Regions from separate parts of the Isoptericola sp. b408 genome, predicted to be linked through region 1. Evidence: predicted binding sites of a transcription regulator. Region 1 holds the regulator's gene; the other holds the start of a gene.
The links. The regulator HspR, encoded in region 1, represses chaperone genes until heat shock. The targets are predictions, from matches to a motif close to AAGTTGAGTCNNNNNGACTCAACTT.
Positions count from the first base shown of each region.

Region 1 (15,448 bases):
GGGGTGGCCAGTCCGCCGCGGGAGACGACCTCGACGCTCACGTCCGTGACGTCGTCGTCGGCCCGCACGGTCACGTCGCCGTCGGCGACCAGCTCCACCTGCCCGACGGGGTCGTAGGACTCCAGGTCGGTGCGCGTCTCGGACAGCGCCCGGTCCACCAGGAGCAGGGCGGCCCAGGCCACCATCAGCACGCCGACGACGACGCCGATCGTGAGGAGTACCCGGGCCGCGCCGCTGCGGCGCGGCTCCGAGGGGGACAGGTCCTGGCTCATCGTGCGTCTCCGTTCCGGTCGAGCCAGCGCAGCACCGCCAGGACGCGGCGGTGCGTGTCCGCGTCCACGGGCAGCCCCAGCTTGGTGAGGATGTTGGTCACGTGCTTCTCCACGGCCGCGGACCCGACGACGAGCCGGTCCGCGATCGCGGAGTTGGACAGTCCTTCGGCCATGAGCCCGAGGACCTCGCGCTCCCGGGCGGTGAGGTCGTCCAGGTCGTGGCGGGATCGGGCGAGCACCTGCGACACGACCTCGGGATCGAGGACGGTGCCACCGGCGGCGACCCGCTCGACGGCGTCGAGGAACTCGTCGACGTCGGCCACGCGGTCCTTGAGGACGTAGCCCACCGAGCGGGTGCCGTGCGTGAACAGCTCGGCCGCGTACCGCTGCTCGACGTACTGCGAGAGCACGAGCACGGGCAGCTCCGGGTACAGGCTGCGCAGGTGCACGGCGGCACGCAGACCCTCGTCGGTGTGCGAGGGCGGCATCCGCACGTCGGTGACGAGCAGGTCCGGCAGCGACGAGCCCGGCGCGGTGAGGGCGGCGACCATCTCCTCGGCGGTGCGGTGCCCGACGACGTCGTGCCCCTCGGTCTGCAGCAACCGGGTGAGGCCGTCCAGCAGCAGGACGGAGTCCTCGGCGATCACGACACGCACGGCAGCTCCACTCGCAGACGGGTGCCCGCACCGGGCGGGCTGGTCAGGTCGAACGTGCCGTCCAGGGCGGCGACACGGCCGCGCAGGCCGGCCAGACCGGAGCCGGGACGCGCCTCGGCGCCGCCGCGGCCGTCGTCGGACACCTCGACCAGCAGGCGGTCGGTGCCCTCGGCGACGGGGACGACGGCGGCACGCACGTGGGCGCGGGTGGCCGCGGCATGCCGGGCGACGTTGGTCAGCGCCTCGGCGACGACGAAGTACGCGGCGGCCTGCACCCCGGCGCCCACGGCGTCCAGGCCGGGGCCGGCCTCCACCCGGACCGGCACGGGGCTGCGTGCCGCGAGCGCCGACAGGGCGTCGTCCAGGCCGCGGTCCGCGAGCACCGCCGGATGGATGCCGCGGACGAGGTCGCGCAGCTCGGCCAGGGTCTCCTTGACCTCGAGGTGCGCGTGCTCGACGGCCGCCACCGCGGCCGACGGGTCCCGGTCGGCGGCGCGGCGGGCCGAGCCGAGCGCGACACCGAGGGCGACGAGACGCTGCTGGGCGCCGTCGTGCAGGTCCCGCTCGATGCGGCGCCGTTCGGCGTCGGCCGCCTCCAGGGCGGCGGCACGGGTGGCGGTGAGCTCGACGGCACGCTGCCGGGCCGTGGCGGCATCGGTCTCGGCAGCGCGCGCCTCGGCCTCGGCGGCGCGCTGTGCGGTACGTGCCTCGGCCGCCGGGGAGACGCCGAGCATCGCCTGGGCCAACGCGGTCGTGGCCAGGGTGCCGAGCTGGGCCAGGACGGCGGCGAACCAGGCGAGCACGACGGCGATCGGCACCGCCCACAGCGCGGTGGGATCGGCGTCGCTCACGCGGCGCGCCCCGAGGACGACGGCGGCGACAGCACCGCTCGCCGCGGCCACGGCGAGCGTGAGGAACACGGTCGCCACGACCAGCCCGGCCAGGGTGTACGCGGTGGCGAGCCAGCCGCGCCGGTCGGCGAGCTCCGCCGTCGTCCACCCCCACCAGCCGGGCCGGGTCGGGCGCCGCCGTCCCGGGTCGCGCAGCACGACGCCGGTCTGGGCGGCGAGGCGAGCGCGCTCGGCGGTGGCGAACCACCGGGCCACCCACAGGGCCGGCGGCAGCAGGAGGAGGCCGAGCCCGAGCGCGGGCACGAGGGAGGCCGCCACGAGCACGAGGTCGAAGACCACCAGGCCCACGGAGACGAGCCAGAGGTAACCCAGCGCGAGCTGGGCGAGGCCGCGCCAGGTGGCCCCCGCCCAGGGTGCACGCAGCAGCCCCGGCAGGCTCGTGACGGCCGGCGCGGTGTCGCGCGGTGCCGCAGGTGTGCTGGTCATGTCCTCGACACTAGGCAGGCGCGTGCCGGCGCGGAATGCGGTGGACCCACGTCCTCATGGTCGGGCTGTCCCGACCCCACGGCTCGCCGTCCACCGCCCGCCGGCCACCGCGGCCCGCTGTGGGCATGAAATCTGCAGCCTCGAGAGCTCCAGAGCTGCAGATTTCATACCCACAGCGATCGGGCGCGGTCAGCGGCGCGCCTCGAAGAACTCCCGCAGCACGGCACCGCACTCCTCGGCACGGACGCCCGCGATCACCTCGACCTCGTGCAGGGACCGCTGGTCGCGCACCATGTCCCACACCGAGCCGGTCGCCCCCGCCTTGGGGTCCCACGCGCCGAGGACGAGGCGCTGCACCCGGGCCGCCACCAGCGCCCCGGCGCACATCACGCACGGTTCGAGCGTCACCACCAGCGTGCAGCCGGTCAGCCGCCACTCCCCCCAGCTCGCCGCGGCCTGGCGCAGCGCCAGCACCTCGGCGTGCGCCGTGGGGTCCCCGGTCTGCTCGCGGCGGTTGTGCCCGAGGCCGAGCAGCCGCCCATCCGGGGAGACGACGACGGCACCGACGGGCACGTCGTCCGTCGCCAGGGCGTGGGTCGCCTCGTGCAGGGCCAGGCCCATCAGGTGGTCCCACACGACGCGACGCTCGCTCAGCGTGCGCGGCGGGAAGGCATCGTCGGCCCACGGCAGGGCCAGGCCACGCTCGTCCACGGCTGCTCCTCGTCGTCGTCCCCCGACCAGCGTAGAGGCGGCCCGCCGCACCGGTGGCAGCGGGTGAAAACCCTCAGAGGATTGTCATCTTTGTTCCTTTTCGGCCGGTCCGGTGGTGGGATGAGCATCGTTCCCCCACCACACCGGGCGCGCCACCGCGCGCGCTCGACCTCCTGCCGAAGGGACCACCATCATCGTGAGACGACTGCTGGCGAGCATCGCGACCTCGACGCTGGCTCTCGGGAGCCTGCTCGTCGCCGCGGCACCGGCCTCCGCCCACACCCCCGACGTCACCGCCACGTGCGACGGCCTCGACGTCGAGCTGCGGTACTACGACGGGGCCCGCGTGACCGTCACCGTGGACGACGAGATCCTGGACGACGCCGGGTTCACCTCCCGGTACGCCGCGTCCTTCGACCACGACGGCTCCGTCGCGCACACCTGGCACGTCGCCGTGGACGCGCACGACGACGACCAGTGGGACCGGGAGTGGTCGGGGCAGACGACGCCCTGCGCCGCCGAGGCCGCCCCCGAGGAGCGTCTCGTCATCGGCCTGTACCTCTACGAGAAGGTGCACCCGGACCAGCCGGCCGCATGGCACAACTCCGGCCCGCAGGAGCTGCTCGTCCAGCGCGACGGGCACAGCTTCTGGGACGAGGAGGACTTCCCCGTCGAGAACCTCCCCGCCGACGTCTGCGGCACGGGCTGGGGCGTCCAGCAGGACGTCGCCGACGTCAGCGACGGCTTCGAGATCCCGACGCGGATCGTCTGGCCGGACGGCGGGTTCGCCGGCCACCTCGTCGACTGGCGGCACGACGACCTCGACGACCTCGTGACGGTGCCCCCGTGCGACGTCGCGGAACCGGTGACGCTGCCGGAGCCGGCACCCGTCGAGGCGTGCGACACCGAGGGCCGCGTGGAGCTTCCCGAGTCCGAGCTGGCCGAGTACTCGGTCACCTGGGCCGACGACCATTCGCAGGCCACCGTCACCGCGACCCCCGGTGCGGACGTGCTGCTCGCCGACGGGGCCGCGACGTCGTGGACCTTCGAGTTCTCCCGGACAGGGTGCGACGACGCCGGACCCGTCGTCGTGGTGCCCGAGCCCCCGACGCCCGTCGACCTCTGCGGCACGGCCGGCGACGAGCTCGTCGCCCCCCGCGACGGCGTCGAGGTCACCTACACCACGACGGACGAGGGCGTGGTCGCCGAGGCCGCCGAGGGCAGCACGTTCGGCGAGCTGCCGGAGGGGTACACCGCGGTCGACGCCACCACGGCCCTGTACCCCCGGGACCTGGTGACCTTCACCGACACGACCTGCGCTCCCGAACCCCGCGACGTCACCGCCGTCTGCGAGGCGGGTGAACCCGTCCTGGTCTACGACGTCGCCCTCCCCGAGGGCGCGCAGCCGGAGGACGCGAAGCCCCTGACCGTGACGTTCCTGGCGCAGGACGGGTCGGCCGTCGAGCTCACCGACCAGCCCCTCGCGGGTCGGCTCGCGTGGCCCGGCCAGACTCCGGGCGACACCCTGCGCGTGAGCTTCGGGGCCGGTCCCGGCGAGCCCGCCGTCGTCGACGTCACACCCCCGTCCGAGGGGTGCGGGACCCCGTCGGGCGGCGGCGACGAGGCGGACGGACCGGTGCCCGTGGCGGACGGCACACCGGACGCCGAGCTGCCCCGCACCGGGGCTGCGGTCGGCATCGCCGTCACCGTCGCCGCGCTGCTGGTCGCGGCCGGTGCGAGCCTGTTCCTGGTGCGGCGCCGGCTCCGGCAGGGCTGACCGGCACCGCACGCGGGACCCGGCGGGCCCGGCCGGCACGACCGGCCGGGCCCGCCGCCGTGCGGTCCGCGCCCGGGCGCGACCGGTACCGTGTGACCATGCGCCTGCACATCGCCGACCACCCGCTCGTCGCCCACAAGCTGTCCGTGCTGCGTGACGAGTCGACACCGTCGCCGATCTTCCGGCTGCTGGTCGACGAGCTCGTGACGCTGCTCGCCTACGAGGCGACCCGGCACGTCAGGACGGAGCAGAAGGAGATCCGCACGCCGGTCACGACGACCACCGGTGTCCGGATGAGTCACCCGAGCCCGATCGTCATCCCGATCCTGCGGGCCGGCCTCGGCATGCTCGACGGCCTGACGCGACTGCTGCCGACGGCGGAGGTCGGGTTCCTCGGGCTCCAGCGCGACGAGTCGACGTTCGAGGCGGTCACCTACGCCAACCGTCTGCCCGACGACCTGACCGACCGGCAGGTCTTCCTCCTGGACCCGATGCTCGCGACCGGCGGCACGCTCGTGGCAGCGATCGACTACGCCCTCGAGCGGGGCGCGCGCGACGTGACGGCCGTGTGCCTGCTGGCCGCGCCGGAGGGCCTGGAGGTCGTCAAGGAGGCGATCGGCGAGCGCGCCGACGTCCAGATCGTCACCGCCGCGGTCGACGAGCGGCTCAACGAGCACAAGTTCATCGTGCCCGGCCTGGGTGACGCGGGAGACCGCCTCTACGGCGTCGTCTGAGCACCGGGGTCGGCCGGCCGCCCGCCGGCCGGCTCAGCGTTCCTCGCAGTCGCCGACCTGCTCCCAGCGGGACCAGCCGCCGGCCCAGGTCTCGGTCCGCTCGGACCGGTCGAACCTGCCGTCGGTCCCGCCCGGCGCCCGTCCGTTGCGCTCGGACCGCCCCACCTGCCCCGGGGGGTCCCCCTCGTCGCCGCTCACGCCGCGGTAGCGGTAGTCGACGCCGTTCCACGACCGCACCTCACCGGTGGCGTAGCGCTGGCCCCAGCCGATCGGCTCGGCGCACCAGCCGGCCTCGGCCCCCGTGAACGCCGCGACGTCGAGCGTCGTGGACCACGTCTCGGTGGAGACCGTCCAGCGTCCCCCCTGTCGGCCGTCGACCCGCTGGACCTCCGTGGTCCGCGTCGCGCGTGCCGGCACCGTCACCTCGGTGTCGCCCCCGGGACCCTCGACGCGGAAGTCGACCTCCACGGTCGAGCCGGTGTTGTCCAGGACGACCCCGACCTCGCGCCACGAGGTCGTCCCGTCGCCGGAGGACTCCGTCTCGAGGGACCCCTCGTCGAGGAACGCGGAGGGGGCGATCACCACGCAGCGGGTGCCTCCGTGCTCGACCGTCCGGCGGACCGTGGTCGAGGTGCCCTCCACGCTCCGGGTCAGGCTGACCGTCACCTCCCCGGCGGCGAGGCGCGCGCCGTCGGCGTCGACGACGAACCGGACGGCACCGTCGGCCGCCAGGTCGCGGGCCGCGACCTCGTCGCCGTCGCGCAGCAGCGTCGCGCGCCAGTCGTGGCCGTCCCGCTCACGGACGTCGACCACCAGCCGTGCGTCACCGTCCTCGCACCGGGCGGCGGCCGTGACGTCGACGTCCGGCGAAGCGGGTGCGGTCGCGCACCCGGCGAACCCGACGTCGACGGTCACCAGGCTCCGTCCGTCGGCGCTGACCACGGCCTCGTCGGTCCCCCACGGGACCTCGACCTCGAACCTCGCGGACTCCCCGCCCCCGAGGCGCAGCTGCTCGACCCGGTCGCCGAGCTCGACCCGGAACACCACCGGCAGCGTCGAGGCCGAGTTGTCCAGCGGCACGGTGAAGGTGCGCGTCGACACCTCCGCGGCCGGGTCGAACCGGCAGGCACCCGCGGGGACGACCTTGCCCACGGCGGGGGCGATCGCCGCCGCCGGGTAGGTCGCCGTCGGCGCGGTGGCCGGCACGACCCCGACGACCGGCTCGTCCCCGTCGACGTCGAGCACCCAGCGGTACAGGTCGAAGGTCACGCGGCCGGCGTCCGTCGCGGTGCTGCCGGTCGGGACCGTGAAGGTGCTGCTCTCGCCGGCACCGAGCCGCACCCGGTCGGCCTCCCGACCGAGTGCCGACATCCCGGCCTGCATCGGCTCGTCACCGCGGTTGACGATGGTGCCCCGGACGCTCACCCGCCCCTCGACGTTGACGGCCTCGGCGGTGGTCTCGACCTCCCACCGGGGGTCGTAGCACTCGGCCGCGCCGTGGGCGCCCGAGGCCACGACGCGGCTGTACGTCTCCCCGGCGACGACGGTCGACACCGTCCAGGTCGCCCTGCCCGCCGGTACCCGCAGCCCGTCGGGCACGGTCAGCGTGGCCCGCGCCCCCGGGACCAGCACCGGGCGCTCCGTCGCGGTCGACCCGGCGGCGGCGAGCGCGACCGTCACCGTCCAGCCGGTGGTGTTGGTGTAGGTGCCGGAGACCACGGCGTCGGCCACGCCGACGCCGCCGGTGGCACGGCAGGAGGCCTGCACCCCGCCGACCCCGGCGAGCACCCCGGCCCAGCCCTCCGGCACGCCCACCGAGGACGCGGCGGCGATCGTCGGACCGTCGTCGGCGGCGACGGGCTCCACGTCGACGGTGTACGCACCGGCCTCGGTGCTGCCGTCGACGACGACGCTCACGGCCGCGTCCACGGCCTCCCCCGGCTGCAGCACGGCACCCGAGCAGAACCAGACCCCGGCGCCGCCGGCCGAGGGCTCGCAGTCCAGCCCGCCGGTGACGGAGTGCGGCACCAGCCCGGCCGGCACCCGGAGGCGGACGGCCCACCCGTCGCCGGTGGGCTGGTCGCCGGTGTTGCGCACCGAGAACGGGACCGTGCCCAGACCCGGGTTGGCGGCGAGCTCGGCGTCGGCGGCCCGCGTCGTCAGCTCGGGGCCGAACGAGCCCACGCGGGTCGGCGGCAGAGCCAGCCGGCGGACCTCCAGGCCCTCCGCCCAGACCTCCGCCATCACGTCGTAGGACCCGCCGTCCCGCACGACGACGGGCACCCGCACCGTGGTCTGCTCGTCGGCGTCGATCGTGCCGAGCCGGCACAGCACCCGCTGCGGCTCCGCGGTCGCGGTGCACGGCAGGGTCTCGACCGTCAGCGGACGCGGCACGGTGCCGCCGGCACCCTGGATGGCCGAGGACGGAGCGTGCTGCATGCCCGCCGGCAACGTGAGCCGCACGTGGGCGTCCACGGCCGGGAGCCCTCCGGGGTTGGAGACCTGGACGGTGAGGTAGTCGGTCGCACGGGGCCGGAGCTCGGCGTCGGCGTCGGGCACCTGCACGCTGACCGCGGCCGGCACCGGGATGCCGGGGTCGTCCGCGAGCCACGGCAGGTTCGCCGGGTCGGTGGGGTCCTCCTGCGGGTCCGGGCCGGGAGACGGGTCGGCCTGCCCCTCGGCGTCCGCCGACGGCCACGGGGACGCCTCGACCGCCACCGGGGCGCCGTCCGGGACCTCCTGCGCGGCGTCGGCGTCGCTGATCACCCCGAGCACGGAGACGACCCCGACCGTGGCCGCGGCCACGGCGCCGGTCGAGGCGACGACAGCCGCCCCGGACACTCCCGCGGCGCCGGCGGCACCAGCTCCTGCCGTGGCGCCGGCGGCGGCCGCCGCTCCGCCGACGGCCGATCCGCCGGCGGCCGCCCCGGTGGCCGTGCCCGCGGTGGCCGCACCGGCCGCTCCGGCGCCGGCCCCCGCGGCACCGGTACCGGCTGCTCCGGCGCCGGCCGCTCCGGCGCCGCCGGCGGCCGCGGCCCCGCCGGCGGCCGCGGCCCCACCCGCACCGGCGGCCGTGGAGGTCCCGGCGACGGTCGAGGCCCCGGCGGCCGTGGCGCCCGCGCTCCCGGCCGTCGCCCCGGTCCCCACGGTCCCGGCCGTCGCCCCCGCACCCGCGGCACCGGCTCCCACGCCGGCACCCGCCGCCGCGCCCGCGCCGATCGTCGCGGTGCCCAGCGGGAGCGCACCGAGGATCGCGGTCCCGGCGAGGCCGACGACGAGGGGCGCGACGACGGCGCGCATGCCGTGGGCGACGTCGCCGAGCTCGAGCACGAGGGTCCGGCAGTCCTGGCACACCTCGAGATGACGGTCGACCTTGGCGACCTCACGGCGGGCGAGCCCGCCGCGCACGTAACCACCGAGCAGGGGGTTCACCGCCCGGCAGGAGTCGGCGGGGTCGCCGCAGAGGTGCTGCTGCAGGTAGCCGACCCGCAGCCCCTCCCGGGCGCGGTAGGCCAGGGCCGAGACCCCGTTCGGCGTCAGCCCGAGGATGGGCGCCACCTGGGCGGGTGAGAGCTCCTCGACCTCCGTGTACCAGAGCACGGCCTGCCAGCGCTCGGGGAGGCCGTCGTAGGCACGGGCGACCACGGAGCTCTCGAACCCGGCCAGCGCGGGGTCCTCGGGGGACGAGGAGGGACCCATCGCGTCCTCGAAGGTCCCGTCGTCGTCGGTGGGCCGGGTGCGGCGCGCGCCGTGGGCGAGGTCGGCGGCGAGACGGCGCACGACGGTGAACAGGTACGCGCGGAAGTGGGTGTCCGGTCCGTTGCCCTGCTGCAGCACGCCGAGGACCCGCTGGAAGGCGTCGGAGACCACGTCGTCGGCGTCGCCGTCGCACCGCACGTACTGGCGCGCCAGGACCCGGGCGGCGCCGCTGTGCCGTGCGTAGAGGGCGCCGTAGGCCTCGAGGCTGCCTCCGCGCACCTCAAGGATCAGCTCGCCGTCGCTGGGAGCTGATCCGTCCGATCCCACGTAGACGTCGGTCACACTCGTCCGCTTCTCGCCCGGTTGTCGGCCTCTGCACCCGCGTCGACACGGGACGCTCACACTCTATCCGTACCCCGTGCACGTCGCCGCCCGGCCGAGCGGGCTGATCCGGGCCGGTTTCACCCGCACACGTCGCGGGTTTCTGCGTCATAGTGGGGGGCCATGAGAGTCACATCAGCATGAGCCTGCCGCCCGGCGACACCGTCGCCGTCGCCACGCGCGAACGCTGGCGCACCACGAGCCTGACCGAGGTCTGGCTGCGCCCGGGCGACTGGTACCACCCGGCCGTGGACGCGGTCGTCGAGGCCATCATCGAGGGGCGCTCGCCCGAGGCCCCCGCGCACCGGCTGGGCAACGCCCGCAGCGCCGCCGGCATCTCCCTGGACGAGACGCTGGAGGACGTCGCCTGCCTGTTCCGGACGGTGGGCTCCCCGGTCGACGTCGACGCGGTCCGCGGATCGGCCCTGGGCTGGGCGCTGGGACGGGAGCGCCGGCCCGCCCTGAGCGGTGTCCGTGATCCCGCGACCGGCCTGCCGACGGGGGACTACCTGGGCGAGCGGCTGCGCGAGACCTACGGACGGGCGGAACGTGACGGCGTCGAGGCGACCGAGTCCCACTGCCTGGTCGTGGTGGACGTGGCCGTCGAGGCGCTGGACCCCTGGCAACGCATGGCACGCGCCGCGTCGGTGGGGCGGACCCTGGACCAGGTGTTCGGCGGCGGGCACCCGATGGCGTCCCTCAGCGACGGCGTCTTCGCCGTCCTGTGCGAGCGGTCGGCGGACATCCCGCGCCTGTCCCAGGGCGTGCGTCGCATCATCGAGCGGAACGCCCAGATCCTCGGGGTCTCCGAGACGATGCGTCGGCCGGTCCGGGTGTGGATGGAGCGGCTGCCCCGTGACCACGAGGCGGCGCTCGACCTGCTCGAGCACCTGCGGCGCTGACGGCCCGCACCGCGACACGAGGGCCCCGGACGGATCTCCCGTCCGGGGCCCTGGTCGTGCTGCGCGGCGTGCTCAGGCCTCGGTGAAGGTGAGGCAGTCGGCGTGGTGGTCGTCCTGCGGACCGGACCCGACGCGGATCGCCGAGGCGCCGCACTCGAGGTCCTTGTTGTGGACGCAGTCGATGCGCTGGCAGGCGCCGACGTGCGCGACGACCTTGTCGAGCCCGCCCTTGGTGCCGAGCGGGATGAACGTGGCGCACGCGGCGTCACCGGGGACCCCGGCGATCGTGACGGCACCCGCGTGGCAGTCGTGGTCGTGGTTGTAGCTGCAGCCCTCCACCGAACACTCGGTGACCTCGGGCATCTCCATCAGCGTGGTCATGGCCGCTCCTCGGGTCGCTGGATCATCGCCGAACCATTTCGATGATAGGCGCGTCTCGACATTCCTGCCGAGAAACCAAAGGCGACCTCGAAAGATCAGGGGAGGCTTACCGAGCGATTCGTGAATTGCGAAAGGACGGCATTTCCAAATTCCGCGGTCGGCGCCGTCGCCTCACCCGCGGTCGCGCGAGGGACGCCACAGGACCAGTGCACCGCCCCGCTCCCGCCGCGGGTCGATGTCGAGCCGCAGCTCCGAGCGTCGCACGCGGCGGCCCAGCGGCACCGCGACGACGTCACCACCCGTGCCGGCGGCGAAGACGCGACCCTCCGCCTCGTCCCGCGCGGCGATGAGCCCCGCCAGCTCGGAGAGCCGTCGCTCGAGCTGGCCGACCTGGTGCTCGAGGTCGAGGATGCGCTTGATCCCGGCGAGGTTGATGCCCTCCTCCTGGGCGAGGCGCTGCACCTCGAGCAACCGGGCGACGTCGCGCCGGGAGTAGCGGCGCCCGCGCCCGCGGGCGCGCCGGGGCACGACCAGACCGAGCCGGTCGTACTGGCGCAGCGTCTGCGGGTGCATGCCGGACAGCTGCGCGGCCTGCGAGACCGTCAGCACCGGTGCGTCGTCGGTGACCATCTCGACCTCCCTCGCGCCCTGAGGTTACCGGTGCGTGACTACTGGGCGGCCTGGGCGCCGAGCTCCGCGCGCACGTCGCCGGTGTCCACCTGTGCCGCGAACTCCTCCAGCGCCTGCTTCGCCGACCTGCTGAGCTTCTGCGGCACGACGACCTGGATCGTCACCAGCAGGTCGCCGGTGCGCTTCGCCGTCGCCACGCCACGACCCTTGACCCGCAGCACGCGGCCCGACGGCGTGCCCGCGGCGACCTTGAGACGCACCGTCTCGCCCGACAGCGTGGGCACCTCGACGGTCGTGCCGAGCGCCGCCTCGGCGAAGGTCACCGGCAGCGTCATGCGCAGGTTCGCGCCGTCCATCGCGTACACGGGGTGGGACTCGACGTGCACCTTGATGAGCAGGTCCCCGTCCGGGCCACCGTTCATGCCGGGCCGGCCCTTGCCGCGCAGCCGGATCTTCTGGCCGTCGTGGACCCCGGCGGGGATCCGCGCGGTCATCTTCCGGCCGTCGACGGTCAGCTCGACCGTCGTGCCCTCGACCGCCGCGCGGAAGGGCAGCGTGGCCCGCGTCTCGACGTCGGCGCCCTTCTGGCGCTGGGGCCCGCCGAACCCGGCCGGGCGTCCGCCCGCGCCCCCGCCGAACATCGATCCGAGGATGTCCTCGAAGCCGCCGCCGGTCTGCTGGTACTGGACCCGGGGGCCTCCGGGGCCGCCCGCCCGGCCGGCACCGCCGCCGAACATGGTGCTGAAGATGTCCTCGAACCCGGCCTGGCCGCCACCCGCACCGGGCGCTCCGGCGAACCGGGCGCCGCCGCCGGCCATGGAGCGCAGCGCGTCGTACTGCTTCCGCTGCTCGGGGTCGGAGAGCACCGCGTAGGCCTCGCCGATCTCCTTGAACCGCGCCTCGGCGGCGGCGTCACCCGGGTTCTGGTCCGGGTGGTACTGGCGCGCCAGCTTGCGGTACGCCTTCTTCAGGGCCGCCTCGTCGGCGTCCTTGGGAACGCCGAGCGCGGCGTAGAAGTCCTTCTCGATCCAGTCCTGGCCGGTCACGACGTTCCTTTCTGCTGCACGTGCACGAGCCGCGGCCGCTGTTCGGCAGTTCGTGCCTCGTTCGGCAGCTCAGGCTGCCGAACGAGGCACGAACTGCCGAACGAAGCCGGCGTCGTGCGGCTACTCCGGTCCGACGACGCCCACGCGGGCGGCGCGGACCACCTTGTCACCGATGCGGTAACCGGGCTCGACCACCAGGTTCACCGTGGTGGCGGTCGCCTCGGCGTCCGTGTTGTGCATGAGCGCCTCGTGCACGGTCGGGTCGAACTCCTCGCCCACGGCACCGAACCGCTCGATGCCGAACTTGCCGAGCGAGGCGTCGAGCTTCTCCGCGATCGCCGCCATCGGGCCGGACAGCTCGCCGTGCGACTTGGCCCGCTCGATGTCGTCGAGCACGGGCAGCAGCGCCGCGAGCACGTCCTGCGTGCCCTGGGTCCGCGCGGCCTCCTGGTCACGCAGCGCCCGGTTGCGGTAGTTGGTGAAGCTCGCGCGCTCCCGCTGGAGCGCGTCGAGGTTCTCGGCCGCCTGGGCCTTGGCCTGCAGCAGCTCGGAGTCCTCGGCGGCCTCGCCGACCGGCTCGAAGTCGAGCGCCTCCAGGGGGTCGCCCTCGCCGGACGACGCCGCGGCCTCGTCGGTCTCGGGGGCGCCCTCGGGCGTCTCGCGCTTCTCGCCGGTGGTGGGGTCGACCTTGCGCTTGTCCGTGAAGTGGAAGGGGGAGTCCCCCGAGCCGCCGTTCTCCGGCGGCTCGGGGGTGCCCTGCGTCTCGTCGGACGTCACTGGGAGTCCTTCTTCTCGTCCTCGTCGTCCACGATCTCGGCGTCGACGACGTCCTCGTCGGAGCTCTCGGACTCCGACGACGGCGCGTCGCCCGCCGTGGTGCCGGCGGTGCCGGCGTCCGCACCCGCGGCCTGCTCGGCCGAGTAGAGCGCCTCGCCGATCTTCTGCGAGGAGGCACCGAGCTTCTCGTAGGCGGACTTGATCGCCTCGGCGTCCTCGCCCTCCAGGGCGGTCTTCACCGCGGCGATGTCGCCCTCGACCTCGGAGACGACGTCGGCGGGAAGCTTGTCGCGGTTGTCCGCGATCTGCTTCTCCATCGAGTAGGCGAAGGACTCCGCCTGGTTGCGGGTCTCGGCCTCCTCGCGACGCTTCTTGTCCTCCTCGGCGTGCTCCTCGGCGTCCTTGACCATGCGGTCGATGTCCTCCTGCGGCAGCGCGGAGCCACCGGTGATCTTCATCGACTGCTCGGTCCCGGTGCCGCGGTCCTTGGCGGACACGTGCACGATGCCGTTGGCGTCGATGTCGAAGGTGACCTCGATCTGCGGGACGCCGCGCGGGGCCGGGGCGATGCCGGTGAGCTCGAAGGTGCCCAGCGGCTTGTTGTCCCGGGTGAACTCGCGCTCGCCCTGGAAGACCTGGATCGCCACGGAGGGCTGGTTGTCCTCGGCGGTGGAGAAGATCTCGCTGCGCTTGGTCGGGATGGCCGTGTTGCGCTCGATGAGCTTGGTCATCACGCCGCCCTTGGTCTCGATACCGAGGGAGAGCGGGGTGACGTCGATGAGCAGCACGTCCTTGCGCTCACCGCCGATGACACCGGCCTGCAGCGCGGCGCCGACGGCGACGACCTCGTCCGGGTTGACACCCTTGTTCGGGTCCTTGCCGCCGGTCAGGTCGCGCACGACGTCGGCGACGGCCGGCATCCGGGTCGAACCGCCGACCATCACGACGTGGTCGATCTCCGAGACGGAGATGCCGGCGTCGCGGATGACGGCGTGGAACGGCTCCTTGGTGCGGTCGACCAGGTCCTGCGTCATCTGCTGGAACTGCGCGCGGGTCAGCTTCTCGTCCAGGTGGACGGGGCCGTTCTCGCTCATCGACAGGTACTGCATCGAGATGTTGGTGCTCGTCGCGGAGGAGAGCTCCTTCTTGGCCTGCTCGGCCGCCTCGCGCAGGCGCTGCAGGGCGATCTTGTCCTTGGACAGGTCGACGCCCTCGGTGTTCTTCACCTGCTTGATGAGGTGCTCGACGATGCGCTGGTCCCAGTCGTCGCCGCCGAGGCGGTTGTCACCGGAGGTGGCGCGGACCTGGATGGTGGAGAAGTCGTCGTCGTCCTTGCCGACCTCGAGCAGGGAGACGTCGAAGGTGCCGCCACCGAGGTCGAAGACCAGGATGAGCTCGTCCTGCTTGGACTTGTCGAGGCCGTAGGCCAGCGCGGCGGCGGTCGGCTCGTTGACGATGCGCTGGACGTTCAGGCCGGCGATCTGACCGGCGTCCTTGGTGGCCTGACGCTCGGCGTCGTTGAAGTACGCCGGGACGGTGACGACCGCGTCGGTGACGGGCTCGCCCAGGTACTCCTCGGCGTCGCGCTTCAGCTTGCCCAGGATGCGGGCGCTGATCTCCTGCGCGGTGTACTTCTTGTCGTCGATCTCGGTGGACCAGTCGGTGCCCATGTGGCGCTTGACCGAGGAGATGGTCCGGTCGACGTTGGTGACGGCCTGGCGCTTGGCGACCTCGCCGACGAGGACCTCGCCGGTCTTGGAGAACGCGACGACCGACGGGGTCGTGCGGGCGCCCTCGGCGTTGGCGATGACGGTGGGCTCGCCACCCTCCAGGACGGCGACCACCGAGTTGGTGGTGCCGAGGTCGATTCCGACAGCTCGGGACATGTTGGCACTCCTTGTTCGTGCGGGGGTTGAGTCGTCTGCACTCAACGTAAGACGCCGCCCGGCGGCTGTCCAGTCGAGAGGGACGAAGTTGAGTCTGCCTCACTCAACCTTGCACGGAGCGGCGATATTCCCACAGGTCGGAGGACATGTTCGCCGACGGTGAAGCGCCTCACATCGACGCAGTCCGCCTGGTCGCCGGGACGGCGCAGGCCATGCCCACCACCGTGACGGCGGCGGCCACCAGGAACTGCACGGCCAT
Region 1 covers NZ_JAUQYQ010000004.1:45,250-60,697, reverse strand. The annotation lists gene Q6347_RS11815 (DUF4097 family beta strand repeat-containing protein) at 1-272, opposite strand, end outside; gene Q6347_RS11810 (response regulator transcription factor) at 269-928, opposite strand; gene Q6347_RS11805 (sensor histidine kinase) at 916-2,265, opposite strand; gene tadA (tRNA adenosine(34) deaminase TadA) at 2,455-2,886, opposite strand; gene Q6347_RS11795 (LPXTG cell wall anchor domain-containing protein) at 3,173-4,753, shown strand; gene upp (uracil phosphoribosyltransferase) at 4,852-5,487, shown strand; gene Q6347_RS11785 (sigma-70 family RNA polymerase sigma factor) at 5,521-9,528, opposite strand; gene Q6347_RS11780 (hypothetical protein) at 9,708-10,469, shown strand; gene Q6347_RS11775 (DUF1540 domain-containing protein) at 10,542-10,850, opposite strand; gene Q6347_RS11770 (heat shock protein transcriptional repressor HspR) at 11,022-11,480, opposite strand; gene Q6347_RS11765 (DnaJ C-terminal domain-containing protein) at 11,519-12,526, opposite strand; gene grpE (nucleotide exchange factor GrpE) at 12,647-13,303, opposite strand; gene dnaK (molecular chaperone DnaK) at 13,300-15,189, opposite strand; gene Q6347_RS11750 (MFS transporter) at 15,359-15,448, opposite strand, start outside.

Region 2 (15,448 bases), on a different contig from region 1:
GCGACGTGCAGCTGCCGGTCCGCCGGACGACGTCGGTCCATGTCCGCCACGATCGCCTCGACCGACCAGTAGCGGTACGCGTCGACGACGTTGCGCCGGTCGCCGTGCTCGAGCAGCTCGGGGTCGTAGCGCGGGTCGTCGGGCCAGGGCCCGGCCCACGGACCGACGCCGACGACCCGGTCACTCATCGCCGTCCCGCGTGGACTCCCACCAGAACAGCGCGCCGACCACCGCGGCCCCCGCGAGGGCGAGCAGCAGGGGGCCGACGACGGCGCTCGCGTCGTCCGGGGCCAGCAGCCCGCCGTCGGCGTCCTGCCACGGCCACAGGGCCCGCAGCGAGCCGATCATGAGACCGGCGAGCACCGCCATCGTGCCCTGCCGCCGGTGCTCGAGCAGCCAGTGCAGCAGCTTCACGAACGAGGCCAGACCGACGGCGGCACCGACGACGAACGCGCCCAGGAAGGCCAGGTCACGGTCCTCCACGGCCTGCTGGACCGGGATGTACAGCCCGAGGATCACCAGCAGCGTCGACCCCGAGACGCCCGGCAGCACGAGCGCGTTGATCGCGACCGCCGCCGAACCGGCGACGTACCACAGCGAGGGGTCGACGACCTGCGACGGCGGCAGCCCGACGAAGAAGAACCCGACCACGGCAGCACCCAGCAGCAGCACGGCGTCCAGCGGCCGGAACCGGCGGGGCATCATGCTCAGCGGCACGAGCACCGACACCGCGATCATGCCGAAGAACACCGACCGCACCGGGACCGGGTTCTCCTCGAGCAGCGGGGCGATCGTGTTCAGCGAGGCGAGGAGCACCACCACCATGCCGCCCAGCACGGGGGCGAGGAAGCGCCAGTCCACCGCCCGCAGCGCCCGGCCGGCCGGGCGCAGCCCGTGCCCCTGCGCCACGCCCTGGACCAGCTCGCGGCCGGCGTGCACGACCTGGCTCGCCGCGGCCAGCAGCTGGTCGTACAGACCCGTGATGAGCGCGACGGTCCCGCCGGAGATGCCGGGGACGGACTCGGCCATGCCGACCAGCCCACCGCGGGCCGCCAGGCCCGGGGCGGAGCGCCAGCTCGTGCCGGACGCGGGGGCCGCGTGGCGGCGGACGGCACCGGTGTGGGTGGGAGGATCTGCGTGCTCGTCGGTCACGCTCGAAGCCTACGGGCTACCGTGTCTGCCATGACCGAGCGGAAGATCGAGTGCTGGCTGACCGACATGGACGGCGTCCTCGTGCACGAGGGCGAGGCCATCGACGGCGCGGCGGAGTTCATCGACGCCCTCCGGGAGAAGAAGCGCCGCTTCCTGGTGCTCACGAACAACTCGATCTTCACCCCGCGCGACCTGGCCGCCCGGCTCGCCACGTCGGGGGTCGAGGTGCCGGAGGAGTCCATCTGGACCTCGGCTCTCGCCACCGCCACGTTCCTCGCCGAGCAGGTGCCCGGCGGATCGGCGTACGTCATCGGCGAGGCGGGGCTGACCACCGCCCTGCACGAGGCGGGGTACACCCTCACCGACACCGAACCCGACTACGTCGTGCTCGGCGAGACCCGCACCTACTCGTTCGAGGCGATCACCAAGGCGGTCCGGCTCATCAAGGGGGGCGCGCGGTTCATCGCCACGAACCCGGACACCACCGGGCCGTCGCCCGAGGGGCCGCTGCCGGCCACCGGTTCCGTGGCGGCGATGATCACGGCCGCCACCGGCCGCTCGCCGTACTACGTGGGCAAGCCGAACCCGATGATGTTCCGCTCGGCCCTCAACCGCATCGAGGCCCACTCGGAGACGACGGCCATGATCGGCGACCGCATGGACACCGACATCGTGGCCGGGATCGAGGCCGGCCTGGAGACGTTCCTGGTGCTGACCGGGACGACCGTGGAGGACGAGGTCGACGAGCACCCGTTCCGCCCGTCCCACGTCGTGGAGTCCGTCGCGGACCTCGTCGACCGCGTCTGACCCGAGGGGCGCCCGCCCCGTCACTCCACCGCCGTCTCCGCTGTGGGCATGAAATCTACGGCCCATGACCGGTGCGGGGCGGCAGATTTCATACCCACAACGCGAGGGTCAGCCGTTCAGGCCGAGGTCCTCGAGGTCGAAGAGGTAGTGGTACGGCACCCCGAGCGCCTCGATCTTCTCCCCGGCCCCGGTGGCGCGGTCGACGATCGTGGCGCAGCCGAGCACCTCGGCACCGGCCCCGCGCAACGCCTCGATCGCGGTGATCGGCGAGCCGCCGGTCGTGGTGGTGTCCTCCAGCACGACCACCTTGCGCCCCGTGACGTCCGGCCCCTCGATCTGCCGCTGCATGCCGTGGGCCTTGGCCTCCTTGCGCACCACGAAGGCGTCGAGGTCCTGCCCGCGGGAGGCCGCGGCGTGCAGCAACGCGTCCGCGATGGGGTCCGCACCGAGGGTCAGTCCGCCGACGGCGTCGACCTCGGCGGTCCCGAGCCCGACCTCCTCGAGGTGGTCCAGCAGCACGTGCCCGACCAGCGGGGCCGCACGGTGGTGCAGCGTGATGCGACGCAGGTCGACGTAGTAGTCGGCCTCCTTGCCGGAGGAGAGCGTCACCTTCCCGTGCACCACGGCGAGGTCCTTGACGAGCTGCAGCAGCTGCTCGCGGGGGGTCGGGGAGAAGTCGGCGGAAGTCACGGGTACCAGGGTACGGGGGCGCGTCAGCGGTAGTGCCCGACGGCGCGCACCGCCCAGCGGGGCATCGCGCGCAGCAGCGCGGCGGCCGCCTTGTAGCGCACCGACGGCGTGGAGATGACGACGCCGCGCCGCACGTCCGCGAGCGCCTCGGCCGCCACGTCGGCGGCGTGCAGCCAGGCGCCGTCCGGCAGGACCTCCGTGCTCAGGCCGGCACGGTCGTGGAACTCCGTGCGGGTGAAGCCGGGGCAGAGCACGGTCGCGGTGACACCGGTCCCCTTCAGCTCGACGGCCAGCCCCTCGGTGAAGGTCCGCACGTAGGCCTTGGCGGCGGCGTAGCTGCCGCCCGCCGTCAGGGCCGCCACCGAGGCGACGTTGAGCACGGCACCCCGGCCGCGCGGGACCATCTGACCGACGGCGGCGTGGGACAGCACCATGACCGCCCGGACCATGACGTCGACGGCGTCGAGCTCGATGTCCAGGTCCCCGGCGACGAACCGCTGCGCGGGGGCGAAACCGGCGTTGTTGACCAGCAGGCCGACCGGACGGCGGTCGTCCTCCGGGTCCGCGCCGGTCACGGTGAGCCGCTCGGCGACCCGGGTGACGTCGTCGTGGCGCGCCAGGTCCGCCTGGATCACCTCGACGTGGACACCGGCCGCGGCCCGGATCTGTCCGGCGACGCGGTCGAGCCGCTCGCCGTCACGGGCGACGAGGACGAGGTCGTGGCGAGCGGTGGCGAGCTGCCAGGCGATCTCGAGTCCGAGACCGGCGGTCGCACCGGTGACGAGCGCAGTACCCATGACGGCACTCTATGTGTCCTAGGGTGCTCGCGTGCGCATCGCCACGTGGAACGTGAACTCCGTCCGCACGCGGCTGGACCGCGTGCTGGCCTTCCTGGAACGGTCCGGGACGGACGTGCTGGCCGTCCAGGAGACCAAGTGCCGGGACGACCAGTTCCCCCACCGGGCCTTCGAGGAGGCGGGGTACGAGGTGGCGCACACCGGCTACCACCAGTGGAACGGCGTGGCCGTGGTCTCCCGGGTGGGTGTCGAGGACGTGGCGACGTCGTTCCCGCACCAGCCCACGTTCGCCAAGCCCGACGAGGAACCGCGTCTCGAGGCCCGCGCCCTCGGGGCCACCTGCGGCGGCGTGCGGGTCTGGTCGCTGTACGTGCCGCACGGCCGCGCGCTGGACGACCCGCACTACGCCTACAAGCTGGCCTGGCTGGAAGGCCTGCGCACCGACGCCGAGCAGTGGCTGGCGGCGGACCCCGGGGCGCAGCTCGCCCTGCTCGGCGACTGGAACGTCATCCCCCGTGACACCGACGTCTGGGACGTCACGGCGTTCGAGGGCAGGACCCACGTGTCGGCCGCCGAGCGGGCGGCGTTCGAGGCCTTCGGACCTGCGGGGTACACGGAGGTGACGCGCGAGCACCTGCCCGCGCCGCACACGTACACCTACTGGGACTACCAGCAGCTCGCGTTCCCGCGGGACAAGGGGCTGCGCATCGACTTCGCGTACGCCTCGCCGGCGCTGCGCGACCGGGTCACCGGTGCGACGGTCGACCGGGACGAGCGACGCGGCAAGGGCGCCAGCGACCACGTGCCGGTGGTGCTCGACCTGGTCTGAGGCGCCGAGGTGACGGCCGGTCCGGATCGATGTCACGCCGGCCGCCGCGGCGTGTCGGGAGGGCCCCCTCCCTCGCCTCGCTAGGCTCGTGAATGTCTTCACAAGCCTGATGCGAGGAGTCGCCGTGGGTACGCAGATCGATGCCTCCGCCGCCGTGGGCGAGTACGTCGCCCGGGCCGACTGGCGGGTGCACGCCAACGCCAACCAGGGCTACTCCCTCGGTGGCCTCGTCCTGAACGTCGCGGGCAAGACGATCGCGAACTACTGGCTCGACGAGGTGTTCTCCCCCGAGCTGGCCGCCGCGCACCGGCAGGGCGACCTGCACGTCCACGACCTCGACGTGCTCGGCGGCTACTGCGCCGGGTGGTCGCTGCGCCAGCTGCTGTCCGAGGGGTTCGGCGGGGTCGCGGGGGCGGTCGCCTCCTGGCCGCCCCGGCACCTGAGCTCGGCGCTCGGGCAGATCGTCAACTTCTTCGGCACGCTGCAGAACGAGTGGGCGGGGGCCCAGGCCTTCAGCTCCTTCGACACCCTGCTGGCCCCGTACGTCCACGTCGACCGCCTCAGCCAGGCCGAGGTCACCCAGGCCCTGCAGGAGTTCGTCCACAACCTCAACGTGCCGTCCCGCTGGGGCACCCAGACGCCGTTCACCAACCTGACCTTCGACCTCACCTGCCCGCCCGACCTCGCCGACGAGCACCCCGTCGTCGGCGACGACGTCCTCGACGTCACCTACGGCGACCTGCAGGCCGAGTCCGACATGATCAACCGGGCGTTCGTGGCCGTCATGTCCGCCGGGGACGCCGCCGGCCGGGTGTTCACCTTCCCGATCCCGACGTACAACATCACGCCGGACTTCGACTGGGACTCCGAGATCTCCGAGGAGATCTTCGAGATGACCGCGCGGTACGGCACGCCGTACTTCCAGAACTTCATCAGCTCCGACCTGAACCCCGGCGACGTGCGCTCGATGTGCTGCCGCCTCCAGCTCGACCTGCGCGAGCTGCTCGCGCGCGGCAACGGGCTGTTCGGGTCCGGCGAGCAGACCGGCTCGCTCGGCGTGGTCACGATCAACTGCGCCCGGCTCGGGCACGTCCACGGCCCGGACCGCGAGGCGCTGTACGCGGCGCTGGACCGCCTCGTCGACCTCGCCGCCGACGGTCTCGAGGCACGCCGCGAGACGGTCCAGCGGCTCATGGACGGCGGGCTGTACCCCTGGACGCGGCGCTACCTCGGGACGCTCGACGCCCACTTCTCCACCATCGGCGTCAACGGGGTCAACGAGATGATCCGCAACGCCACCGCCGACACCGAGGACATCACCACGCCGGCCGGGCACGCCACGGCCCTCGAGCTGCTCGACCACCTGCGCACGCGCCTCGTCGAGATCCAGGAGCGCACCGGCCACCTGTACAACCTCGAGGCGACCCCTGCCGAGGGCACGACCTACCGGTTCGCCCGCGAGGACCGCGCCCGCTACCCGGGGATCCTGCAGGCGGGGACCCCGGAGCAGCCGTACTACACGAACTCCACCCAGCTCCCGGTCGGCTTCACCGACGACCCGTTCGAGGCACTCGCCCGCCAGGACGAGCTGCAGCGGCGCTACACGGGTGGCACGGTGCTGCACCTCTACCTGGGCGAGCAGATGTCCGGCGCCGAGTCGTGCCGGCTGCTCGTGCGCCGTGCCCTGGAGAACCACCGGCTGCCCTACCTCACGGTGACGCCGACGTTCTCGATCTGCGCCACGCACGGCTACCTCGCGGGCGACGTGCGGTCCTGCCCGACCTGCGGCGCCGGGACCGAGGTGTGGACCCGGGTGATGGGGTACTTCCGCCCCGTGGCGTCCTTCAACACCGGCAAGCAGGGCGAGTACGCCGAGCGCGTGCCGTTCCGGGAGCCCGCGGCCTCCCGGGAGCCCGCGGCGGTGACCGTCGATGTCGCCTGACGCGCCGGCCCGGGCACCGCTGCGCATCGCCGGCTTCGTGCCGTTCTCGACGGTCGACCGGCCCGGTCGTCTGGTCGCCACCGCGTTCACCCAGGGATGCCCGTGGCGGTGCACCTACTGCCACAACCCCTCCCTGATCGACCCCCGGCGGCGGCCCGGTGCGACCTGGTCGGAGGTCCTCGAGCTGCTGCGCAAGCGCCGCAGCCTCCTGGACGGCCTGGTGATCTCCGGCGGTGAACCCACCCTCCAGCCCGGCCTGGCGGACGCCTGCCGCGACGTCCGCGACCTCGGGCTCGAGGTCGGCGTGCACTCCGGCGGCCCCTGGCCGACCCGGCTCGCCCGCGTGCTGCCCCTGGTGGACTGGGTCGGCCTGGACATCAAGGCGGTGCCGGACCGGTACGAGCTCGTCACCGGAGCGGCACCGTCCGGGCGGGCGGCGTGGGAGTCGGCCCGGCTCGTGGTCGAGTCCGGGGTCGACCACGAGATCCGCACCACCGTCGACCCCACCGTGCACACCCGCGAGGACGTCCTGGCGATCGGCGCGCGCCTCACCGCGCTCGGCGTCCGCCGGTGGGTGCTGCAGGAGGCGCGACCGGACGGCGCACGGGCCGGGTGGGTGCGCCGCCTGGACCGCCGACGGCTGTCCGACGTGCTGCGCGAGGACGACCTGCCGGGCGTCGAGCGCCGCGTGGGGGTCTGAACCGCCCGGACCCGGAAGGAGCGCCCGGCTCGGTAGGTTGGCTCCCATGACCGAGCGCCCCGAGGACGACCTCTCCTTCGCCTCGCCCGGCCCGGAGGCGTCCGGCCCCGCCCCGGACGGGACGCGGGGTCCGGCCCGTCCCTCCCCCGGCCCGGCACCGACGGGCGCATCGGACCGCCGGCCGGTGGACCCCGGGGCCCGCTGGGGCGCCCCCGGACCCACGCCGGCCGAGCGCGCCGCGGCGCGGCGCCGGGCCCGGATCTGGGTGCTGTCGGTCCTCGCCCTGATCCTGCTCGTGGTCGGCGGCGCCGTGGGGGCCTCCTACCTGACGACGAGCACGCGCGAGGAGGCGTGGGAACCCGTCGCGGCCGACGTCACCGCGCCGCAGACCGTCAACGCCGTGCAGCTCGTCCTCGGCTCGTGCCTCGCCGAGGCCCCGACCGACGGCGCCGTGGGACGCGTCGAGGTGGTGCCGTGCGGCGAGCCGCACGCGGCCGAGGTGGTCGGGCGCACCGACGCGTCGGCGGACGCCGTCTGGCCCGGCGCGGACGAGGCCGCGGCCCGCACCGCGCGGGGCTGCACCCCGGACCTCCTGGGCCCGCAGGCGCGCGCGGACGACTCCACACGGGTCGAGCTGGTGGTCTGGGCGCCGAGCGAGGAGTCCTGGGCCGCCGGGGACCGCACGGGGCTGTGCGTGGCCGTCGTGGACGGCACGCGGACCGGCTCGCTCCTGGACTGAGCGGCCGGGAACGTCATCGGATCGGTGCCCGATCTTCACCTCCCCGGCACCCCGGATGGGTCGATCGCCCGATCCCGGCCCTCGGTCGACGGCCGTTTCCGACGGTTCCGGCGTGCCGTGTCCGTCATGTCGGACAGCGTCCCGCCGCCGGATCCCTTCACACCGCCTCCACCATCGGCGCAGGAGGTGACCGTTATCTGACCGTGACCTCCGACCGTTTCGGGGCTAGCGTCCTGTCGTCGCCCGGAGACCGGGCGGCGACCGGCCCGGTGCCCAGTGCTGCCGACGGGACGGCCCACCGGAGCACCGACGGCAGCAGCGGGAGACCCAGGTTCTTCGGGTGACGTCAGCGCCACCCTCGGGGTGAAGCCGTCCATCGGCGGCAGGCCACCACTTCTCGGCCTAACCCGACAGCTCATCTCGCCGGCTGGAGGAGTACCCCATGTCCACACCCTCGCTGGATGCTGCGCGCCCGCAGGGTGCCGTGCGCACCCCCAGGAAACGCCACGCCGCCGTCGCCATGACGCTCACGGCGGCCCTCGCCGGCGGCACGCTGGTCGCCGGCGCCGGATCGGCCGCCGCCGACGACGCGCTCACGACCACCACGGACGAGACCGTCGCCGGCGATACCACCTCGGCCGGCACGACCACCACGGACGCGACCGACACGTCGGTCTCCGACGGCACCGCGACCCCGACGCCGGAACCCGTCGTCGAGGACACCGCGTCGCCCGAGCCGACGACCACCACGGACGGGACGACCACGACCCCGACCGAGGAACCGGCCGCCGAGGACACCGGCACCGCCACCGAGGAGCCCGTCGTCGTGAGCACGACGCCCGACGTCTCGGTGTCGAAGTCCCGCAGCACCGGCCGCAAGGGACAGGGCCACACCCGCCCCCGCTACACGGTCCGCGCGACCGCGGACGGCGAGGCGTTCGCCGGCCGGGTCCGGCTCTACGTCCAGGGCACCAAGGTCGCGGTCAAGAGCCTCGACGGGGACGGCACGATCCACTTCCGCCCCGGGTTCTCCCACTACGACGTCGGCCGCAACGGCATCCGCGTCGTCGTCGCGCCGGCCGCCTCCACCGGGTTGGAGCAGGTGACGAAGCACCGCAGGGTGTGGATCAAGCCCAAGGCGACGACCAACATGTACGTCTCCAAGAGCCGTCACACGGCCACGAAGGGCAAGTGGCACACCCGCCCGAAGTACACGGTGAAGCTGCGCAAGTGGGGCGAGCCCGTCCAGGGCCGCGTGCGCCTGTTCATCTCCGGCGACAAGGTCGCCGTGAAGAAGACCAACAAGTACGGGGTCGTCCGGTTCCGGCCGGGGCTCGGCAAGTACGACCTGGGCAAGAACAGGATCCGCGTCGTCGGGGTGCCGGCCCGGGCCGAGGGACTCAAGAAGTCGACCAAGTACCGGAAGGTCCACGTCAAGCCGAAGATGACCCGCGGCCAGAAGGTCGTCCGGGTCGCCCACAACTACATCGGGCACCGGTACTCGTGGGGCGGCACGTCGCCCGCCACCGGGTTCGACTGCTCGGGGTTCACGTCCTACGTGTACAAGAAGGCGATCGGCAAGACCCTGCCGCGCTCGTCGTCGGCCCAGGCCTCTCTCGGCACGCGCGTCTCGCGCAGCAACGCCCGGCAGGGCGACCTGGTCTACTCGCCGGGGCACATCGGGATCTACGCCGGCAACGGCCGGATCATCGAGTCGGCCCGTCCGGGCGTCGGCGTGGTGAAGCGCCAGATCTGGCAGAGCAGCCCGCGGTTCATCCGCATCTGACCGGCACCGGTCCGGGCGCCGCGAGCGCCCGACGGCCCCGCCTTCCGCACGGAGGGCGGGGCCGTCGTCGTCCCGGCGACGATCAGGCCAGCGAGAGCCCCTCGGCACCCTCGACCCGGTCGACGACGACGGTGTCCCCGTCGGCCGTCTCGCCGGACAGCAGCCGGCGGGCCAGCCGGTCGCCGATCTCGCGCTGGACGAGCCGCCGCAGCGGGCGGGCGCCGTAGGCGGGGTCGTACCCCTCGACCGCCAGCCACCGGCGAGCGGACGGCGTCACGTCGAGCGTGATGCGCCGGTCGGCCAGCCGCTGGGCGAGCGCCGCGACCTGCAGCTCGACGATCCGTCCCAGCTCGTCGAGGGACAGCGCGTCGAAGAGGACCACGTCGTCCAGCCGGTTGAGGAACTCGGGCTTGAAGGCCGTGCGCACCGCCGTCATGACGCTCTCGCGCTTGGCCTCCTGGTCCATCACCGGGTCGACGAGGAACTGCGAGCCGAGGTTCGAGGTCAGCACCAGGATGGTGTTGCGGAAGTCGACGGTGCGGCCCTGGCCGTCGGTGAGGCGACCGTCGTCGAGCACCTGCAGCAGGATGTCGAAGACCTCGGGGTGGGCCTTCTCCACCTCGTCGAGCAGCACCACGGAGTAGGGCCGACGGCGCACGGCCTCGGTGAGCTGCCCGCCCTCCTCGTAGCCGACGTACCCGGGGGGTGCGCCGACCAGCCGCGCCACCGAGTGCTTCTCGGAGTACTCGGACATGTCGATGCGCACCATGGCGCGCTCGTCGTCGAAGAGGAACTCGGCCAGGGACTTGGCGAGCTCGGTCTTGCCGACACCGGTCGGCCCGAGGAACAGGAAGGACCCCGTGGGCCGGTCGGGGTCCGCCACCCCGGCCCGCGAGCGCCGCACGGCGTCGGACACGGAGCGCACCGCCGCCTGCTGCCCGATGAGCCGCTCGCCGAGCACGTCCTCCATGTGCAGGAGCTTCTCGGTCTCCCCCTGGAGCATGCGGCCGGCGGGGATGCCGGTCCAGGCCGAGACGACCTCGGCGACCTCGTCCGCCCCGACCTTGTCGGCGATCATCGGCGTCTCGTGCGCCGCCTCCTCGGCCGCCTCCTCGGAGGCCTCGGCCTGCTCGGCCTCGACGAGCTCGCGCTCGACCTGCGGGATCTCCCCGTAGAGCAGGCGCGCGGCGGACTCGAGGTCGCCCTGGCGCTGCAGGCGGTCGGCCTCGGTGCGCAGCTCGTCGATGCGGGCGCGCAGGTCGCCCACCCGGTTGTGGCCGGCCTTCTCGGCCTCCCAGCGCGCGGTGAGGGCGGCGAGCTCCTCGCGGCGGTCGGCCAGGTCGGCGCGCAGCTTCTCCAGCCGGTCCCGGGAGGCCGTGTCGTCGGAGTCCTTGAGGACGACCTCCTCCATCTCCAGCCGGGTGACGGCGCGCTGCAGCTCGTCGATCTCCACCGGGGAGGAGTCCATCTCCATGCGCAGCCGGGAGGCGGCCTCGTCGACCAGGTCGATCGCCTTGTCCGGGAGCTGGCGCCCGGAGATGTACCGGTCGGACAGCGCCGCGGCGGCGACCAGCGCGGAGTCGGCGATGGTGACCTTGTGGTGGGCCTCGTAGCGCTCCTTGAGGCCGCGCAGGATCGCCACCGTGTCCTCCACGGAGGGCTCGCCGACGAACACCTGCTGGAACCGCCGCTCCAGGGCGGGGTCCTTCTCGATGTTCTCGCGGTACTCGTCGAGCGTGGTGGCGCCGACCATGCGCAGCTCGCCGCGGGCGAGCATCGGCTTGAGCATGTTGCCGGCGTCCATGGCGCCCTCGCCGCCGGCGCCCGCGCCGACCACGGTGTGCAGCTCGTCGATGAAGGTGATGACCTCGCCGTCGGAGGCGGTGATCTCCTCCAGGACGGCCTTGAGCCGCTCCTCGAACTCGCCGCGGTACTTGGCCCCGGCGACCATGCCGGCCAGGTCGAGGGCGACGAGCCGCTTGCCCTGCAGGGAGGTGGGCACGTCCCCGGCGACCACGCGCTGGGCCAGCCCCTCGACGACGGCCGTCTTGCCGACACCGGGCTCGCCGATGAGCACGGGGTTGTTCTTGGTGCGGCGGGACAGCACCTGCACGACCCGGCGGATCTCGGCGTCCCGGCCGATGACCGGGTCGAGCCGGCCGTCCCGGGCCTGCTGGGTCAGGTCGGTGCCGTACTGCTCCAGGGCCTTGTAGGTGCCCTCGGGGTTGGGGCTGGTGACCTTCCCGGAGCCGCGGACGGCGGGCAGGGCAGCTCGCAGCGCGTCCGCGGTGGCGCCGGCGTCGGTGAGGGCCTGGGCGGCGGCCGAGCGGCCGGCGGCGACCGCGATGAGCAGGTGCTCGGTGGAGACGTACTCGTCGCCGAGCGCCTCGGCCTCCTGGGCCGCGGTGCTCAGCACGGTCTGCATGGCGCGGGACGGCGAGGGCTGGGCCACGCCCTCACCGCTGGCGGTGGGCAGCGCGACGAGGGCCGCGCGGGTCTTCTGCCCGATCTGCTGGGGGTTGGCACCGACCGCCTCGAGCAGACCGACCGCCACCCCGCCGGTCTGCTGGAGCAGCGCCGACAGGAGGTGGGCCGGCCCGAGCTGCGGGTTGCCGGCCGCCGATGCCGACTGCACGGCGTCGCCGATCGCCTGCTGCGACATCGTCGTGAACTTGGTGTCCATGGATCCTCCGGGTCCGGGGTCGTGATGACTGCTGAGGTCAACCTCCGCAGAGTTGAGTCTATTCCGCTCAACTTTGCGTCGCCACGCGAGGGTCGGCGCTGATGGGACGTCGCCCGGCACCGCGGGTGAATCCTGCCGGGCGACCCGGGGCCGGGGTGCCGGTCCCCGCCCGGTCGGCGATGCTGGAACGGTGAGGACCATCACGCCCGTCCACGCGCCCGCCACGGACCGCCCCCGTCGCCGGCACCCGCTGCGGCGCGCCTCCGTCGCGGCGCTCGCGACCGTCGGCCTGCTCGCCCTGGGCGGCTGCATGAAGGTCGACTGGGACATGACCCTGCACGAGGACGACACCGCGTCCGGCACCGTGATCATGGGTTTCTCCGACGAGCTCGCCGAGTCGATGGGCATGGACCCCCAGGAGCTGTGGGACATGTCCAACGAGGGGGGCGACTCGTTCACCGAGGGCATGCCCGAGGGGTCCACCGAGCAGCCGTACTCGGACGGCGAGTACACCGGCGTGGAGGTCACGTTCACCGACCAGCCGATCTCCGAGATGGCCGGCGGCGCGGAGGACGAGCTCTCCGTCACCCGCGAGGGCGACGAGTTCGTCGTGGACGGCGTCTTCGACCTCAGCGAGGACGCCGCGGACATGGGGGACACCGGCGACCTGCCCGAAGGCCTCCTCGACAGCTTCGACATGCGCATCGCCGTGACCTTCCCCGGCGAGGTCACCGAGACCACGGGCGAGGTCGAGGGGACCACCGTCGTGTGGACCCCTACGTTCGGCCAGGTCACCGAGGTCTACGCCCGCGGCTCCGCGGTGGGCGACGGCGCGGCAGCCCCGGAGGAGGGTGCCACCGACGAGCCCACCGAGGACGCCGACGAGGGCACCACCGGCACCGGTGACGACGTCGCCGACGCGGCCCAGCAGGACGACGCGGGCTTCCCCTGGTGGATCGTCGGCCTGGTGCTCGGCCTGGCGGTCCTGGGTGTGGTGGTCGCCCTCGTCGTGCGCAACAACCGTCGGCCGGGTCCACCCGCCGCGGGGGCACCCGGGAGCGGCCCGGCGCCCTACGCCGCCGGCGGCGTCCCGCCCGGGTACGGTCAGCCGCAGCAGCCGGCACCGCCCGTCGTGCCACCGCAGCAGACCGCACCGCAGCCCTACCCCCCGCCGTACCAGGGACCTGCGCAGCAGCCGCCGGCAGGTCCGCAGCAGCCCCCGGCGGGCCCCCAGCAGCCTCCGCAGGACCCGGACGGCACCCCGCCCGCCGCTCCGCGCTGACCCTCCGTGGCCGCTAGCCTCGGGCCATGACGCAGCTCGAGGACGGCACGGCCCCCACGCCCGGCACCGACTGGCACCCGGACCTGCTGGGCGACGGGTTCGAGGCCCGGACACTGCACCTGCCCGACGACGCGACGGCCACCCTGGTCCGCCACACGCCGTCCGTGGCCCCGCAGGGCGCCCCGGCACGGGTCGCCGTGCTGGTCGTGCACGGCCTGGCGGACTACTTCTTCCACCCCCACGTGGCCAGGGCACTGGCGGCGGCCGGGTTCGCGGCCTACGCCGTCGACCTGCGCGGCCACGGACGATCCTGGGACGCCCACGCCGCCGCCGGCCGGGACCCGAACCAGGAACCGGACCTCGCGGTCCACGCCGTGGATCTCGACGCGGCCGCCGACGCCGTCCGCGCGGCCGGGCACGAACGCCTCGTGGTCATGGCCCACTCCACCGGCGGCCTCGTCGTGCCGCTGTGGGCGTCGGCCCGCCCGGGACGCGCCGACGCGCTGGTGCTCAACAGCCCGTGGTTCGAGCACCACGCCCCTGCTCCCGTGCGGTGGGTCTCCGCCGCCGTCGCCGAGGCGGTCGCCCCGCTGGCGCCCCGGGCCGTGCTCGGCCATCTCGACGACGCCTACCCCCGCGCCCTGCACCGCACGCACGAGGGGGAGTGGGACTTCGACCCCGCGTGGAAGCCGCTCGAGCCGTTCCCGGTGCGGGCCGCCTGGTTCCGCTCCGTCCGTCGGTCGCAGCGACGTCTGGCGCGCGGGCTGGACCTGGAGATCCCGGTGCTCGTGCTGACCTCGGACCGCACGACCCGCACCGAGCACCTGAGCAGCGACACGGTGCTCGACGTCGGCCACATGCGCAAGATCGCCCCCCGGCTGGGGGACGACGTCAGCCTCGTCACGATCCGCGGTGGGATGCACGACCTCGCGCTCTCGCCCTCCCCCGCGCGCGAGGAGTACCTGCAGGTCGTCGTCGACTGGATCCGCGCCGCCGTCTGAGCCGCGCCGCCCGGGCGCTCACCGTCGTGTCCGATTCCCGCTAGCCATCGTGCCGCCCGCCGGGTGACGATGACGCCATGACCGACGAACGGGCCGAGCGCTACCGCGCCATCGCCGCGCGCGACGCACGGTTCGACGGCCAGTTCGTCACCGCCGTGCGCACCACCGGCATCTACTGCCGGCCGTCCTGCCCCGCCCGCACGCCCAAGCCCGAGAACGTCACGTTCTACCTGACCAGCGCGGCCGCGCACGACGCCGGCTTCCGCGCCTGCAAGCGGTGCCTGCCCGAGGCCACCCCCGGCACCCCCGCCTGGGACGTGCGCCGGGACGCCGCGGGCCGCGCGATGCGACTCGTGGCCGACGGCGTCGTGGACCGCGAGGGCGTGGCCGGGCTCGCCGCACGCCTGGGCTACAGCCCCCGCCACCTGCACCGGGTGCTGCGCACCGAGCTCGGCGCGGGCCCCCTCACCCTGGCTCGCGCCCAGCGCGCCCAGACGGCGCGCACCCTGCTGACGGGCACGGACCTGCCCGTGGCGGACGTCGCCTTCGCCGCCGGGTTCGGCAGCATCCGCCAGCTCAACGACACCGTGCGCGCCGTGTTCGCCACCACGCCCACGGACCTGCGGCGACGGCGTCCGGCACCCGTCGGCACCGCGACGGCCGGGGACCGGGTCCACCTGGACCTCACCCTGCCGGTGCGCGAGCCGTTCGACGCCGCGGGCACGGTCGCCTACCTGGCGGCCCGCGCCGTCGCGGGCGTCGAGACCGCCTCGCTCGACGGCCCCACCGTGCGCTACGCCCGCACCCTGCACCTGCCGCACGGCCCGGGTGCCGTCGCGGTCACCGCCGGGCCCACCGTCGGACCCGGCCGGGTCGCCGCCCACCTGGAGCTCTCCTCGTGGCAGGACGTCGCCACCGCCGTGGCCCGGCTGCGCCGGCTGCTGGACCTCGACGCCGACCCGGTCGCCGTCGACACCGCGCTGGCCGACGACCCCGTCCTCGCCCCGTCGGTCGCCGCCCGCCCCGGGACCCGGGTGCCG
Region 2 covers NZ_JAUQYQ010000001.1:611,343-626,790, reverse strand. The annotation lists gene Q6347_RS02835 (TrmH family RNA methyltransferase) at 1-188, opposite strand, end outside; gene Q6347_RS02830 (DUF368 domain-containing protein) at 181-1,152, opposite strand; gene Q6347_RS02825 (HAD-IIA family hydrolase) at 1,183-1,959, shown strand; gene pyrE (orotate phosphoribosyltransferase) at 2,068-2,649, opposite strand; gene Q6347_RS02815 (SDR family oxidoreductase) at 2,673-3,446, opposite strand; gene Q6347_RS02810 (exodeoxyribonuclease III) at 3,478-4,275, shown strand; gene Q6347_RS02805 (ribonucleoside triphosphate reductase) at 4,385-6,217, shown strand; gene Q6347_RS02800 (anaerobic ribonucleoside-triphosphate reductase activating protein) at 6,207-6,917, shown strand; gene Q6347_RS02795 (septum formation family protein) at 6,964-7,656, shown strand; cyclic di-AMP (ydaO/yuaA leader) riboswitch at 7,951-8,094, shown strand; gene Q6347_RS02790 (C40 family peptidase) at 8,099-9,442, shown strand; gene clpB (ATP-dependent chaperone ClpB) at 9,525-12,125, opposite strand; gene Q6347_RS02780 (hypothetical protein) at 12,316-13,407, shown strand; gene Q6347_RS02775 (alpha/beta hydrolase) at 13,434-14,408, shown strand; gene Q6347_RS02770 (AlkA N-terminal domain-containing protein) at 14,486-15,448, shown strand, end outside.
Region 2: clpB (ATP-dependent chaperone ClpB) is a predicted target of HspR. The motif match lies at 12,175-12,199, and genes of this name have one in related genera.